2 linked regions of the Phyllobacterium zundukense genome follow. The protein of the gene in region 1 interacts with the protein of each later gene in a pairwise test. Links are inferred from orthologs where the notes say so. Each region holds a gene or a part of one and is shown in the gene's direction. Other genes may lie near its edges.

Region 1 (7,866 bases):
GGTTTTGTCATTGTCCGCTCGCAGTGACGAACCCGGAGGTGAGATCAGGGATGTTACCTGGCTTGCCGAAGACATCGACGGGCGCGGTGTCATTGATAATGCGCAAACGGCTCTGACGATCAATGCCGACGGATCTGCGAACGGATCGGGCGGCTGCAATCGCTTCATGACCAGCGCCACGATCGATGGATCCAATCTGTCTTTCAAACCGGCGGCTGCAACACGCATGATGTGTCCGCCCGCCCTGATGGATCAAGAACAAAAGTTCTTCTCCGCACTTGAACGGACGCGGTCCTACGCAATCGATGCCGACACCGGCAAACTGCTGCTGCACGACGACGCCGGAAAAACCATCGTCCAGTTGGCAAAGCAGAATTGATTGATCCAAAACAAAAAAAGCCGGGCATTTCACCCGGCTTTTTTTATTCGCGCAGCCGAGTATCAGCCGACGATTTCAGTACCGGAAAACCAGTAGGCAATTTCTTCTGCGGCAGTCTCGGGGGCATCGGAACCATGAACCGAGTTCTCGCCGATCGAGAGGGCAAAAATCTTGCGGATCGTGCCTTCGTCGGCATTGGCCGGGTTGGTCGCGCCCATGATTTCACGGTTACGGGCAATGGCATTCTCGCCTTCGAGAACCTGAACGATAGTCGGGCCTGAGGACATGGACTCAACCAGCTCGCCGAAGAATGGACGTTCCTTGTGCACAGCGTAGAAGCCTTCGGCTTCGCGGCGGCTCATCCACACGCGCTTGGAAGCTACAACGCGAAGGCCAGCTTCTTCAAACTTCTGGGTGATGGCACCGGTCAGATTGCGGCGGGTCGCGTCGGGCTTGATCATCGAAAAAGTACGTTCAATTGCCATGGAATGAAACCTTGTCATTTGGGGGAATGGTGGCGGCTCTATAGCGGGAGCAGGCCCATTTGCCAATAGACCATTTGCCAATCCATTGCGGTGGCAGACCATTTCAAGGTCGTTTGGGCACTGGTTCCCTCGCGGGTGCTACGCTACGCTTGCTGATTGTCAGTGCTGCAACAAGCGCACTCAAGACAGCAAGGCCCGCAGCTCCAAACATGATGAGCCGATAGGCATTGGTCAGAGCATTGACGTCCATCGAGGAAAGTTCCGATCCGCCGACGGCAAGCCCCAAAGCCGCCACCGCTACAAGTCCCCCGCCCCGTGCCGCCGCATTGTTGACACCGGATGCCGTGCCGCTTTTTTCATCCGGGGCGGAATCGAAGACGGTGGTCGTCAGCGGCGGAATGCTGACTGTCATGCCGATGCCAACTACGATCAGCCCAGGCAGGAAGCCGATCCAATAGCCTGGATATTCGCCAGACACTGCCAGGATCACAAAGCCAACTGCCGTCGCCAAGGGGCCGATAATCAGCAGTATTCGCGACCCGATCCGTTCGACCAGCCCTCCGATCCAGCGCGATCCCAACCCCATGATCAGCGAGAAAGGCAAGAGGGCCGCCCCTGCCGCGGTCGCGCTGTACTTATGGACCTCGATCAACAGGAATGGCAGCAGGAACAAGGCTCCGCTAAGCGCGGCATACAGCAGAACGGTAATGCCGTTGGCGCCTGCAAAATCTCGATCGCGGAATAGCGACAGCGCCATAACCGGCGCGACAGACCGAGATTCTGCAATGATGAACAGCACGCCCGCGGGAACGGCTGCAGCAATGGCGAGCCCGCCAATCAGACCGCTACCCTCGCCAGAAGCAATTAATCCGTAGCTGAGTAATCCGAGAGCCAGCACCGCGAGCGCTGAGCCGCGCAGATCGAGGGGCTCGGATGCGCCTTTGCTGCGGTCGTCGGCCGGCAACTTCCACGCGAGGAACAATGCGACGGCGGCAATTGGTGGATTGATGTAGAAGATGGAGCGCCAGCCCACCGTATCGACCAGCCACCCGCCAAACGGAGGTCCCAGAGCCATCGTGAGCGCGCCAGCCCCCGCCCATGTTCCGATCGCCCGCCCGCGTGCCTCCCCCCTGAATGCGGCACTGATAATGGCAAGGCTGGCAGGCACCAGCATCGCAGCGCTCGCACCCTGCAACAGCCGCATCGCTATCAGCCATCCGGCCGATGGTGCCAAACCACATCCCATCGAGGCAACGGCAAAGCCGATGAGACCGGCGATGAAAATACGCCGCCGGCCGAAGCGATCACCAACCGACCCGCCAAGCAGAATGAGACTTGCAAGCATCAGCATATAACCATTGACCACCCATTGCATGGTGGCAAGGCTTGACCCGAAGCTCCCCTGAATCGCAGGGAGCGCGACGTTCACCACGGAACCATCGATGAAGCTCAAGCTCGAGCCGAGAATTGTGGCGGGCAGAACCCACTGGGTCTTGCCATTCGTCCCTTTCGGCTGTCTCGCATCAGGCGTTTCGCAGGGGAGGAGTTGCGGGCCCGTCATTTCAATTCTCGCGGCAAAATGATTTCATGGAAACAACTCCTCCTTCAGATATCATTATGTCAATAACGCAACCTTATTTATAGAGAGCCAATGTAATGGAACAGCATTTCAGGATGCTTGCCGCATATAACCGCTGGGTAAACCAACGGCTCTATGCCGCGGCAGCCGAGCTCAATGACGAAGAATACCGGCGCGACATGCGCGCATTCTTCACTTCGTTGCACGGCACCCTGAACCATCTGCTGGTGACCGATCGTATCTGGCTCTACCGTTTTACTGGCCAAGGAGATGCCCCGAAAACATTGGATGCGATCCTGTTCGAAAAACTGGAGGCGTTGAAGGCTGCACGAGAAACAGAGGACGCGCGTATCATCAGCTGGATCGACGGCCTGGACAGCTCGGATATTGCCGGGCGCTTTACCTATACGACGGTCAGCGACATGCGGACGATCAGTCAGCGTCTTGCGCCGGCGCTCTCACATCTCTTTAACCACCAAACGCACCATCGTGGTCAGGCCCACGCCATTTTGACAGCACTCGGCAAAGCTGCTCCATCCTTTGATCTCATCCAGTTCCAGCGGACAGAAGAAGGCAGACCTTATTCATAAGGTGTTGTGAAGTCTCTTTACCTCAAGCGCACGGCAGATATGCAACAGTACAGTCTTGCGGAAAAGCCATTTCCCGTGCAAAAGCGCGGCCATGCTTATTCTCGACGATATATCCGTGCGTATGGCCGGCCGCCTGCTCATCGACCACGCCAGCCTGAATCTGCCATCTGGCACCAAGGCTGGACTGGTCGGGCGCAATGGCGCGGGCAAATCAACGCTGTTCAAGGTGATTACCGGTGAACTTCACGCGGAAACCGGGGATTTCTTCCTGCCGAAGAACATCAAGATCGGTCAGGTGGCGCAGGAAGCACCGGGCACCGAGGATTCCTTGATCGAGATCGTGCTTGCCGCCGATACCGAGCGCACTGACTTGCTTGCAGAGGCCGAGACAGCCACCGACCCGCATCGTATCGCCGATATCCATATTCGGCTTGCCGATATCGATGCGCATTCCGCCGAGGCGCGCGCCGGTGCGATCCTGTCAGGACTTGGCTTCGACGCGGAAGCGCAGAAACGTCCGGCTTCATCATTCTCGGGCGGGTGGCGCATGCGTGTCGCCCTCGCCGCTGTTCTTTTCGCCGAGCCGGACCTTTTGCTTCTCGACGAGCCGACCAACTATCTCGACCTTGAAGGCACTTTGTGGCTCGAGGATTATGTGCGCCGTTACCCGCACACTGTGATCCTGATCAGCCATGACCGCGATCTTCTGAACTCCGCGGTGAACTCGATCATCCATCTCGACCAGACCAAGCTGACGCTTTGGCAGGGCAACTACGATCAATTCGAGAAGCTTCGCAGCGAAGCACTCGAATTGCAGCAGAAGCAGCGCGTGAAGCAGGAAGCACAACGGAGCCACATGGAGGCTTTCGTCGAGCGTTTCCGTGCCAAGGCATCCAAGGCCAAACAGGCGCAGTCCCGGCTGAAGGCACTGCAGAAACTGAAGCCGATTTCGGCCCATATCGAAGACCACGTGATGCCGTTTCATTTTCCGGAACCGGAAAAAGTGGTGGCCTCGCCGATCATCGCGATTGAAAGCGGTGAGGTCGGCTACACGCCGGGTAGACCCATTCTCAAGCATCTCAATTTGCGTATCGATGCGGATGACCGTATTGCCCTGCTCGGCTCGAACGGCAATGGTAAATCGACACTGGCCAAGCTGATCGGCGGTCGCCTGCCCTTGCAAAAAGGCAAGATGACCGTGGCGCCGAACCTGAAAATCTCGTTCTTTGCCCAGCATCAGCTCGATGATCTGATCCCTGAGGACAACGCGATCGAGCATGTGCGCAAATTGATGCCGGATGCGCCGGAATCGAAGGTGCGTGCCCGCGTTTCACGCATGGGCCTGGCCACTGTGAAGATGAACACGGCGGCAAAAGACCTTTCCGGCGGTGAGAAAGCCCGGCTTTTGATGGGTCTTGCCACCTTCCAGGGTCCGAACCTGCTCATCCTCGACGAGCCGACGAACCATCTCGACATCGACAGCCGTGAAGCACTGATGCACGCGCTCAATGATTTCGACGGCGCTGTCATCCTGATCGCTCATGACAGACATTTGATCGAAGCGACCATGGACCGGCTTTGGCTGGTGCGTGATGGCGGCGTTGCGCCCTATGATGGCGATCTCGATGCCTATCGCTCGCTGGTCTTGGCCGATGCGAAAGCCGAGCGGTCAGGTAACAAGATCGTGGTGGAAGAAGGCCAGAAACTGAGCAAGGCCGAGCAACGCAAACTTGCCGCGCAGAAGCGTGAAGCCTTGAAGCCTTTGCAAAAGAAAATCCAGGAAGCGGAGGCACAGGTGCATCGCTTTCAGAAAAAGATCGACTCGCTGCAGATTCAGCTTGCTGATCCGGTCATCTATACGCGCGAACCCGCAAAGGCGACGCAGATCGGCAAGGAAATTGGCTACGCCAAGTCTTCGCTCGCCCGCGCGGAAGAAGAGTGGCTGACACTTTCCGGCGAATATGAAGAGGCGATGACCGAGCTGGCGCAGTAGCGCCAGTTTCAAGCACCGGCATTTGGAATAACAGCGGTTGTATAGAGGCAATGTAACTGCCAGCCGAGCGGTTCATAGAGTGCACGGCCATCGGGCGTTGCCACGAGTGCCGCGCGTTGCATGCCTTTTTCTCGAGAAAGCATTTCGAGCCGCTTCATGACAGACCGACCGAGCCCCTTGCGGCGATGGTTCTCATGGGTACTTATCCGGTCATAGACGGCCAAATCCCCAGGAAATCCGATCCGTCCCGTGGCTGCGATCTCCCCGTCCCTGTCAAGGATATTCACGATGGTTACGCCATCATACACCTGATGGTCACATACATAGCCATCCGGCAAAGAGGTGGTTTCGCCTTGCATGCGCCCGGACAGCAACATCATGAATGCGGGAGATTGGATATGCCAACGTGCCGGCAGATTCGGCTGGACAAACTCCGGCGGCGCACAGACCTTCAGAAAGATCGCGGGCTCGGAAATGGCCTCGGCATGCTGACGGACACAATCGGAATATCCTGAGAAAACATAACGCCTCAACTGATCCGGAAGACCGACTTCGACACGATAGCCCCCGTTCTCGAAAACGGGTGGCGCTACCTGACGGGTTAGCGCCCACCCTTCCACCCAGATTCTGACTATTGCAGGATCCGCTTTCAAATTTTTCTCATTTGCTGACATGCAGATTCTATAGCTGCTTCCGCAACTCAATCGCCAGCAGATTTTTCTTGCGCGTTGGCAAGGCGAACCCGGCCACGAACGCACCAACGCCGATGACGGTCGAAACGGCAAAGACGATTATCGTGGCGTCGCGCAGGGCCGCCGGTGTCGCGGCTTCAGGATAGCCCACGGCATTGGCAACGAGACCAGCGAGAGCGGCGCCGATCGCATAACCAACGGATTGCAGGGTCGGCAACAGGGCCGAGGCACGGTCCCGTTCGCCGCTTCGCGCTGATTCCATGACCGACTGGCTGAGAAAACCCCAGCTGACGCCGAAGCCAGTGCCAATGGCGATCTGACCCAGCATTACGACCAGCGGCATATCGACGAAGAAGCCGAAGACGATTGTAGCGAGGCCCGCGACGAGCAGTGTCGGTCCGAGCCGTATCAACCATGCACGGCGACGCTGGTCCTGTATGTTGGCAACGAGGATGGCAACGGTACTCCATGCAATGGCGAACGTAGCATTGAAGGCACCTGCCTTTGTCGGGCCGTAACCCCAGAGGTTCTGCAGGGTCATGACCAGGTAAACGGACGTGGAGGCTTGTGCAACCGGCATGAGCAGGACAATCCATAGGCCAATGCCGACAGTGGAATTCAGAGCGAAGGCATCGGATGGAAAGAGGGGTGTGCGGCTGCGCCGGTCGATGACGACTACCGAAGCGAGGACCACTGCGGCGCCCAGGACAAACAGCACTTCCGTCGCAACCGTCTGCATGATGCTGGCAAAGGCGACCAGCATGATACCGAAACCGATGGCCGCCAACCGAAGGAACGGTACGGCCAGGCGTGCGATCTCACCGGAAAACCTGGGCACAATATAAAAAACCAGTGCGATGAATATCAAGGCCAAAGGCACATTGACAAGGAACGCGGCGCGCCATGACAGATGTTCCGTGAGCAATCCGGATACAAGTGGTCCGCCGAAGGCGGCAACGGCCCAAACGACGGCCTCGGCACCGAAAACCTTAGCGACGAGCCGCGAGGGGAAAAGTTCGGGAATGAGTGCGTAGCAAATCGCGGCGATGATGCCCTCCCCAAGTCCTTGAAACGCACGCCCGATCAGTACCTCAGTCATCGACGAAGCGAAGGCTGCGATAAGCGTGCCCGCGAGAAACACCAGCGCGGCCCCCACCAGCGCCATCCTTGCGCCTACTCTGGCCTTCAGCAATGCGCCACTGGCGCCGCCGACGATGGAGAGGACGAGATAGAGGGTGAAAGCCCAGGAAATCAGCTCGAGTCCGCCGATTTCACGCACTGCCGTCGGAAGAGATGTAGAAACCAGGAAACCATTGAAGGCGAACAGCGCGACACCGAGGCACAGCGTCAGGGTCGCCGCCGAATATGAAGGGCTCAGGAGCTCCGACCAGCTGGTACTGCGGGCTTCGTCTTCTGTCGTCTCGTGCATGGCATTTCCTCAATTTAACAAGTCTAGCATTTTTATATTCCCTCAGATAAAACAAGCAATAGCTTTTTAAATTTTTCTTGCTATCTTATGTCCATGCAGGATCGCACGACAAATCGCATGCTTTATTCGCTGAAAGTGGCCGGAGCGCAAACGGCGTCAGCGCTTGGTGACAGGCTCGGCGTTACCGCAGTAGCAGTCCGCCAGATGTTGGGACGGCTGCATGAAGATGGTCTTGTGGCTTTCGAAGATAGCCGGGAGAGCGTTGGCAGGCCCAAGCGCTTCTGGCATCTGACCGACGCCGGAAACGCCCGATTTCCCGACAACCACGCCGGATTGACGGCTGAACTTCTGGCGTCGGTATCAGCCGTCTTTGGTGATGCCGGGCTGGACCAGCTGATCTCCCATCGTGAGAAAATAACACTGAACCAGTACCGCACGGCGTTGGAACCGATTATTTCGCTAAAAGAGAAAGTCCAACACCTCGCAGAAATTCGTTCGGCAGAGGGCTATATGGCCGAAGTCAGCCGGGACTCAGGCGGCGAACTTATACTGATCGAGAATCACTGCCCTATCTGCGTTGCAGCCAAAGCCTGCCAGAAATTATGCCGGTCAGAGCTCGAGGTATTTCAGGCGGCGCTTGGGCCGAATGTCGAGGTCAAACGCTTTGAGCATATATTGAAAGGTGCGCGGCGCTGTGCCTACCGCATTGTCGAAAAGCA
Region 2 (6,348 bases), 2.3 Mb from region 1 along the record:
GACGAACGAGGGCCTCGGCCAGACGACTGCAGTCGGTATCGGCGGCGACCCTGTGAAGGGCACCGAGTTCATCGACGTCCTGGAAATGTTCCTTGCCGACGAGGCGACCAAATCGATCATCATGATCGGTGAAATCGGCGGCTCGGCTGAAGAAGATGCAGCGCAGTTCATTGCCGACGAAGCAAAGCGTGGCCGCAAGAAGCCGATGGCTGGTTTCATTGCCGGACGTACGGCACCTCCCGGACGCACGATGGGTCATGCCGGCGCTGTCATCTCTGGCGGCAAGGGCGGCGCGGAAGACAAGATCGCAGCGATGGAAGCCGCGGGCATCCGCGTTTCACCTTCGCCGGCACAGCTTGGCAAGACATTGGTCGAAGTCCTCAAGGGCTGAGATGTCAACATAGCGAGAATGGATCGGGACGGTAGTCGCCCCGGTCAACCACCAGAAAAGGAGACGGAGCAGGGCTCCGGTCACGAACATGGCACGTCAAGAACAGGCCAACGATCTTTTCGCTCTCACCTCATTTCTCTATGGCGGCAACGCCAATTATATCGAGGAATTGCACGCGCGTTACGAGCAGGATCCGGCATCGGTGGATGCCGAATGGCAGGAATTCTTCGCCAACCTCAACGACAGCAAGGCTGACGTCATCGCCAATGCCAAGGGCGCGTCCTGGGAGAAGCCGAACTGGCCGATTACCAGCAATGGCGAGCTCGTTTCAGCGCTCGACGGCAATTGGGGCGAAGTCGAAAAGCACATCACCGACAAGTTGAAGGCCAAGAGTGCCAACGGCGCAGCAGCGACCAATGGCGCTGCCGTTGCCCTTCAGGTGCCAGCGTCAGATTCGGATATCATCCATGCTGCCCGCGATTCCGTACGCGCAATCATGATGATCCGTGCCTATCGCATGCGTGGTCATCTGCATGCCAAACTTGACCCGCTCGGCCTTGCCGAAGTCAAGGAAGATTATAATGAGCTGTCGCCCGAGAGCTACGGGTTTTCGCCGGCCGACTACGACCGCAAGATATTCATCGACAATGTGCTGGGTCTCGAATATGCGACGATACCGCAGATGCTCGACATCCTGCAGCGCACCTACTGTTCGACTATCGGCGTCGAGTTCATGCATATTTCCGATCCGGTGGAAAAAGCCTGGATTCAGGAACGAATCGAAGGGCCGGACAAGGGCGTCGCTTTCACGGCGGAAGGCAAAAGGGCCATCCTGTCGAAGCTGATCGAGGCCGAAGGTTTCGAGCAGTTCATCGACGTCAAATACAAGGGCACCAAGCGTTTCGGCCTCGATGGCGCCGAGTCGCTCATCCCGGCGCTTGAGCAGATCGTCAAGCGCGGCGGTTCCATGGGCCTGAAGGAAATCGTTCTCGGCATGGCGCATCGCGGCCGGTTGAATGTTCTCAGCCAGTTCATGCGCAAACCGCACCGCGCGATTTTCCATGAGTTCAAGGGCGGTTCCTATACGCCGGATGACGTTGAAGGTTCCGGTGACGTGAAGTATCACCTTGGCGCCTCATCGGATCGCGAGTTCGACGGCAACAAGGTTCACCTGTCGCTTACCGCCAATCCTTCGCACCTCGAGATCGTCAATCCGGTCGTCATGGGCAAGGCGCGCGCTAAACAGGATCTCATTGCCGGGAATGCCCGCGATGAGATTGTGCCGCTGTCCGAGCGTGCCAAGATCATGCCGCTGCTTCTGCATGGCGATGCGGCGTTCGCCGGTCAAGGCGTTGTCGCCGAATGTCTCGGACTGTCAGGTCTGCGCGGCCACCGCGTTGCCGGGACCGTACATTTCATCATCAACAACCAGATCGGGTTCACCACCAATCCGCGCTTCTCTCGTTCCTCGCCCTATCCCTCGGATGTGGCGAAAATGATCGAAGCGCCGATCTTCCACGTCAATGGCGACGATCCCGAGGCCGTTGTTTACGTGGCGAAGATTGCCACCGAATATCGCATGACGTTCCATAAGCCAGTCGTCATCGACATGTTCTGTTATCGCCGGTTCGGCCACAATGAAGGTGATGAGCCCGCATTCACGCAGCCGATCATGTACAAGACGATCCGCAGTCAAAAGACGACGGTCCAGGTTTATTCCCAGAAGCTGATCGAACAAGAGCTTATCACCGAGGCGGACCTCGACAAGATGCGCGCAGCATGGCGTGAAAGTCTCGAACAGGAATTCGAAGCGGGCCAGCATTACAAACCAAACAAGGCTGATTGGCTTGACGGTGCGTGGAGCGGCCTGCGGACGGCCGACAATGCCGATGAGCAGCGGCGCGGCAAGACCGGGCTGCCGGTGAAGACCTTGAAGGAAATCGGCAGGAAGCTCGCCGAAGTTCCCCCAGGGCTCAATGTGCACCGGACCATCCAGCGTTTCCAGGATAACCGCGCCAAGATGATCGAGACCGGCGAGGGCTTCGATTGGGCGACTGCCGAAGCTTTGGCGTTCGGTTCACTGGTCACGGAAGGCCATCCGGTGCGCCTGTCTGGCCAGGATGTCGAGCGCGGCACGTTCAGCCAGCGTCATTCGGTGCTTTATGATCAGGATACCGAGAAGCGCTATATCCCGCTCAACAATCTGCAGAAGGGCCAGGCAATCTACGAAGTCATCAATTCGATGCTTTCGGAAGAGGCTGTGCTCGGCTTTGAATATGGTTATTCGCTGTCCGATCCGAGAGCGCTGACCCTGTGGGAAGCGCAGTTCGGTGATTTCGCCAATGGCGCACAGGTCATCTTCGACCAGTTCATCTCCTCGGGCGAGCGTAAGTGGCTGCGCATGTCTGGTCTTGTCTGCCTGCTGCCGCATGGCTATGAAGGTCAGGGGCCGGAACATTCCTCGGCCCGGCTCGAGCGTTATCTCCAGCTTTGCGCCGAAGATAATATGCAGGTCGCGAATTGCACGACGCCGGCTAACTACTTCCATATCCTGCGCCGTCAGATGAAACGCGATTTCCGCAAGCCGCTTATCCTGATGACACCGAAATCCTTGCTGCGTCACAAGCGTGCCGTCTCGTCGATCGGAGATTTCACGGGCGATTCATCGTTCCACCGCTTGCTGTGGGATGATGCGCAACTCCTCAAGGATCAGCCGATCAAGCTGCAGAAGGACTCGAAGATCCGCCGCGTGGTATTGTGCTCCGGCAAGGTCTACTACGACCTTTACGAAGAGCGCGAAAAGCGCGGCATAGACGATGTCTATCTTCTGCGTGTCGAGCAGCTTTATCCATTCCCGGCAAAAGCCCTGATCACCGAGCTCTCCCGCTTCCGCAATGCGGAAATGGTCTGGTGTCAGGAAGAGCCCAAGAACATGGGCGCCTGGGCATTCATCGATCCCTATCTGGAATGGGTCCTCGCGCATATCGATGCCAAGCATCAGCGCGTCCGTTACACCGGACGTCCTGCTGCAGCCTCGACGGCAACGGGCCTGATGTCCAAACACCTTGCACAGCTTGAAGCATTCCTTGAAGATGCTTTGGGTTCATAATTGAACAGTAGACGATCAACGGAAGAACGAGAACATGGCCACCGAAATCCGCGTCCCAACGCTGGGCGAATCCGTTTCCGAAGCGACAATTGGCAAATGGTTTAAAAATGTCGGCGATGCGATTGCCGTTGACGAGCCTCTGGTCGAACTCGAAACCGACAAGGTGACGATCGAGGTGCCGGCATCTTCTGCCGGCTCGCTCGCTGAAATCACTGCAAAGGAGGGTGATACGGTCGAAGTCGGTGCCCTGCTTGGTATGATCGGTTCCGGTGATGGCGCTGCAGCGGCTCCTGCCAAGAAGGCGGAGGCAAAGCCGGAAGCTACCGCGCAGGCCTCGGGCAGTGCTGCTGCTGCTTCGACCAAGGAAGCAGAAGCAAAGACCGCCGAAGTCGCCGGTGAGCCGGCCATTACCGAACGCAAACCAAGCGAGATGCCGGCTTCCCCTGCTGCGTCCAAGATTCTTGCCGAGAAAGGCGTTTCCCTCTCTCAGGTCGAGGGGTCCGGCAAGCGTGGACAGGTGCTCAAGGGTGATGTGCTCGATGCCGTTGCCAAAGGCATCACGGCCCAGTCCGCCGCAGCGGAAGCATCCAAGCCTGTTGCGGCTCGTCCCGCATCGTCTGCCGACGACGCGTCGCGCGAAGAGCGGGTGAAAATGACCCGTCTGCGTCAGACAATTGCGCGCCGGTTGAAGGATGCACAGAACACTGCCGCCATGCTGACCACCTATAATGAGGTGGATATGTCGGCTGTCATGGATCTGCGCAATCGCTACAAGGAAATTTTCGAGAAGAAGCATGGCGTCAAGCTCGGCTTCATGGGCTTTTTCACCAAGGCCGTAACGCACGCGCTGAAGGAAGTGCCATCGGTCAACGCCGAAATCGACGGCAACGATATCATCTACAAGAACTTCGCTCACGTTGGCGTCGCTGTCGGCACGGACCGGGGTCTTGTCGTTCCGGTCGTGCGCAATGCTGACCAGATGTCGATCGCCGAGATCGAAAAGGAAATCGGCCGCCTCGGCAAGGCTGCACGTGATGGCGCGCTGTCCATGGCTGACATGCAGGGCGGCACATTCACCATTTCCAACGGCGGCGTCTACGGCTCCCTGATGTCCTCGCCGATCCTCAATGCTCCCCAGTCGGGCATTCTTGGCATGCACAAGATCCAGGATCGCCCGGTGGTTGTCGGCGGGCAGATCGTTATTCGTCCGATGATGTATCTGGCGCTGAGCTACGATCATCGCATCGTCGATGGCAAGGAAGCCGTGACGTTCCTTGTTCGCGTCAAGGAAAGCCTCGAGGATCCGGAGCGTCTTGTTCTCGATCTTTAACAAATGCGACGGTGCTGGCTTTGCTCCCGCAAGGGAGAACAGCTGGCCCGTCGTGTCAAATCCGAGAGTTAGAGTATTGATGGATTCGCGTGTTTATTCCCGTTCTGCACGTATTCTAGCTGCTCTCTTGGGGTCGGCTCTATTTACTGCTCCTGCCTCTGCCGCCTGTACGCAGGATCGCGCGATCTACACTGACAGGGATGATGCTTATACACTGAAGTTCAAGCATGTTCCCGAAGATCAGCCTGTCATGACATCGAATGAATTCTCTATCGAGATGAACGACAGCGATCTGAAGCTTGATGGCGTGGTCATGTGGAATGAGGGCATTGCAAGACCCAATGGCATCATCATGCACAAGTGCCCGAGCGGCGACGTTACCGGTGACGAACTGCAGGCGTGCACCGTTTGGCGCGGCGTCATTTATGCGTTGAAGGAGGGAGCTGACGCCGACCTGCTGCCCCTAGCCAAGGAACCGGCTGCACAGGCGTTGCTCCTGCCGGATTTTTCCAGTTCCATCAGCAAGTTCAATTTCAAAACTGAAAAACCCATCGAGACTTTTCCCTGGGAAGTCTTCCGCTTCAAAGAATGCGTGCCCGAACAGTAAGTTGTTGGCACCGTCGCAAGAGAAGGAATCAATCATGGCATATGATGTCGTCGTCATCGGAACAGGTCCGGGTGGCTACGTCTGCGCGATCAAGGCCGCGCAGCTTGGCCTCAAGACCGCGGTGATCGAGAAGCGCGCTACTTTCGGCGGAACCTGCCTCAATATCGGCTGCATCCCGTCAAAGGCACTGTTGCACGCCTCCGAAGTGTTCCATGAGGCGGGTCATTCCCATGCCACTTTGGGTGTCGATGTCGGCACGCCAAAGCTCAATCTTCCTGCCATGCTTGCCCATAAGGATGCAACGGTCGAAGCCAACGTCAATGGCGTGGCGTTCTTGTTCAAGAAGAACAAGATCGACACGTTCATAGGCACAGGCAAGATTTTGGCAGCCGGCAAGGTTTCCGTGACCGCCGAAGACGGCACGGTTCAGGAGATTGAAGCGAAAAACATCGTCATCGCTACCGGTTCGGATGTGGCCGGCATTCCCGGCGTCAATGTCGAATTCGATGAGAAGGTGATCATATCCTCGACTGGCGCTCTGGAACTTGAAAAAGTGCCGGAACGTCTCATTGTGGTTGGTGGCGGCGTCATTGGCCTCGAGCTCGGATCGGTCTGGTCGCGTCTCGGATCGAAGGTCACAGTCGTCGAGTATCTGGACAAGATCCTCGGACCAATGGACGGTGAAGTCTCGCGCCAGTTCCAGCGCATGCTGGAAAAGCAGGGCATCGACTTCAAGATGAGCGCCAAGGTGACCGGCGTTGAAAAATCCGGAAAAGGCGCCAAGATCACGTTCGAGCCGGTCAAGGGTGGCGAAGCCCAAACCATCGAGGCCGACGTAGTGCTCGTCTCAACCGGCCGCAAACCCTATACGGACGGTGTGGGCCTGAAGGAGGCCGGCGTTGCAGTCGATG

What was found. The genes of interacting proteins can lie anywhere in the genome.
Region 2: the proteins of N8E88_RS29625 (region 1) and N8E88_RS18105 interact in binary tests that used the Escherichia coli proteins (3 or more experiments, as listed by UniProt). The link is inferred for Phyllobacterium zundukense from one-to-one orthologs.

Annotation. Positions count from the first base shown.
Region 1 is NZ_CP104973.1:3,505,339-3,513,204, forward strand. The notes cover bases 2,591-5,575. They hold N8E88_RS29625 (ABC-F family ATP-binding cassette domain-containing protein), read left to right. Parts: upstream 2,591-3,124; coding sequence 3,125-5,026; downstream 5,027-5,575. Other genes in these bases: N8E88_RS29620 (DinB family protein), read left to right, coding at 2,591-3,033; N8E88_RS29630 (GNAT family N-acetyltransferase), read right to left, coding at 5,035-5,575. Also shown: N8E88_RS29605 (META domain-containing protein), read left to right, coding at 1-379; ndk (nucleoside-diphosphate kinase), read right to left, coding at 442-864; N8E88_RS29615 (MFS transporter), read right to left, coding at 968-2,425; more of N8E88_RS29620, read left to right, coding at 2,521-2,590; more of N8E88_RS29630, read right to left, coding at 5,576-5,679; N8E88_RS29635 (MFS transporter), read right to left, coding at 5,708-7,147; N8E88_RS29640 (helix-turn-helix transcriptional regulator), read left to right, coding at 7,265-7,866. UniProt on the Escherichia coli protein: Genetic data indicate it may be involved in ribosome assembly or function.
Region 2 is NZ_CP104973.1:1,172,615-1,178,962, forward strand. Bases 110-3,700 are described here. They hold N8E88_RS18105 (2-oxoglutarate dehydrogenase E1 component), read left to right. Parts: upstream 110-479; coding sequence 480-3,500; downstream 3,501-3,700. Other genes in these bases: sucD (succinate--CoA ligase subunit alpha), read left to right, coding at 110-391; odhB (2-oxoglutarate dehydrogenase complex dihydrolipoyllysine-residue succinyltransferase), read left to right, coding at 3,535-3,700. Outside these bases: more of sucD, read left to right, coding at 1-109; more of odhB, read left to right, coding at 3,701-4,830; N8E88_RS18115 (hypothetical protein), read left to right, coding at 4,910-5,437; lpdA (dihydrolipoyl dehydrogenase), read left to right, coding at 5,472-6,348. UniProt on the Escherichia coli protein: E1 component of the 2-oxoglutarate dehydrogenase (OGDH) complex which catalyzes the decarboxylation of 2-oxoglutarate, the first step in the conversion of 2-oxoglutarate to succinyl-CoA and CO(2).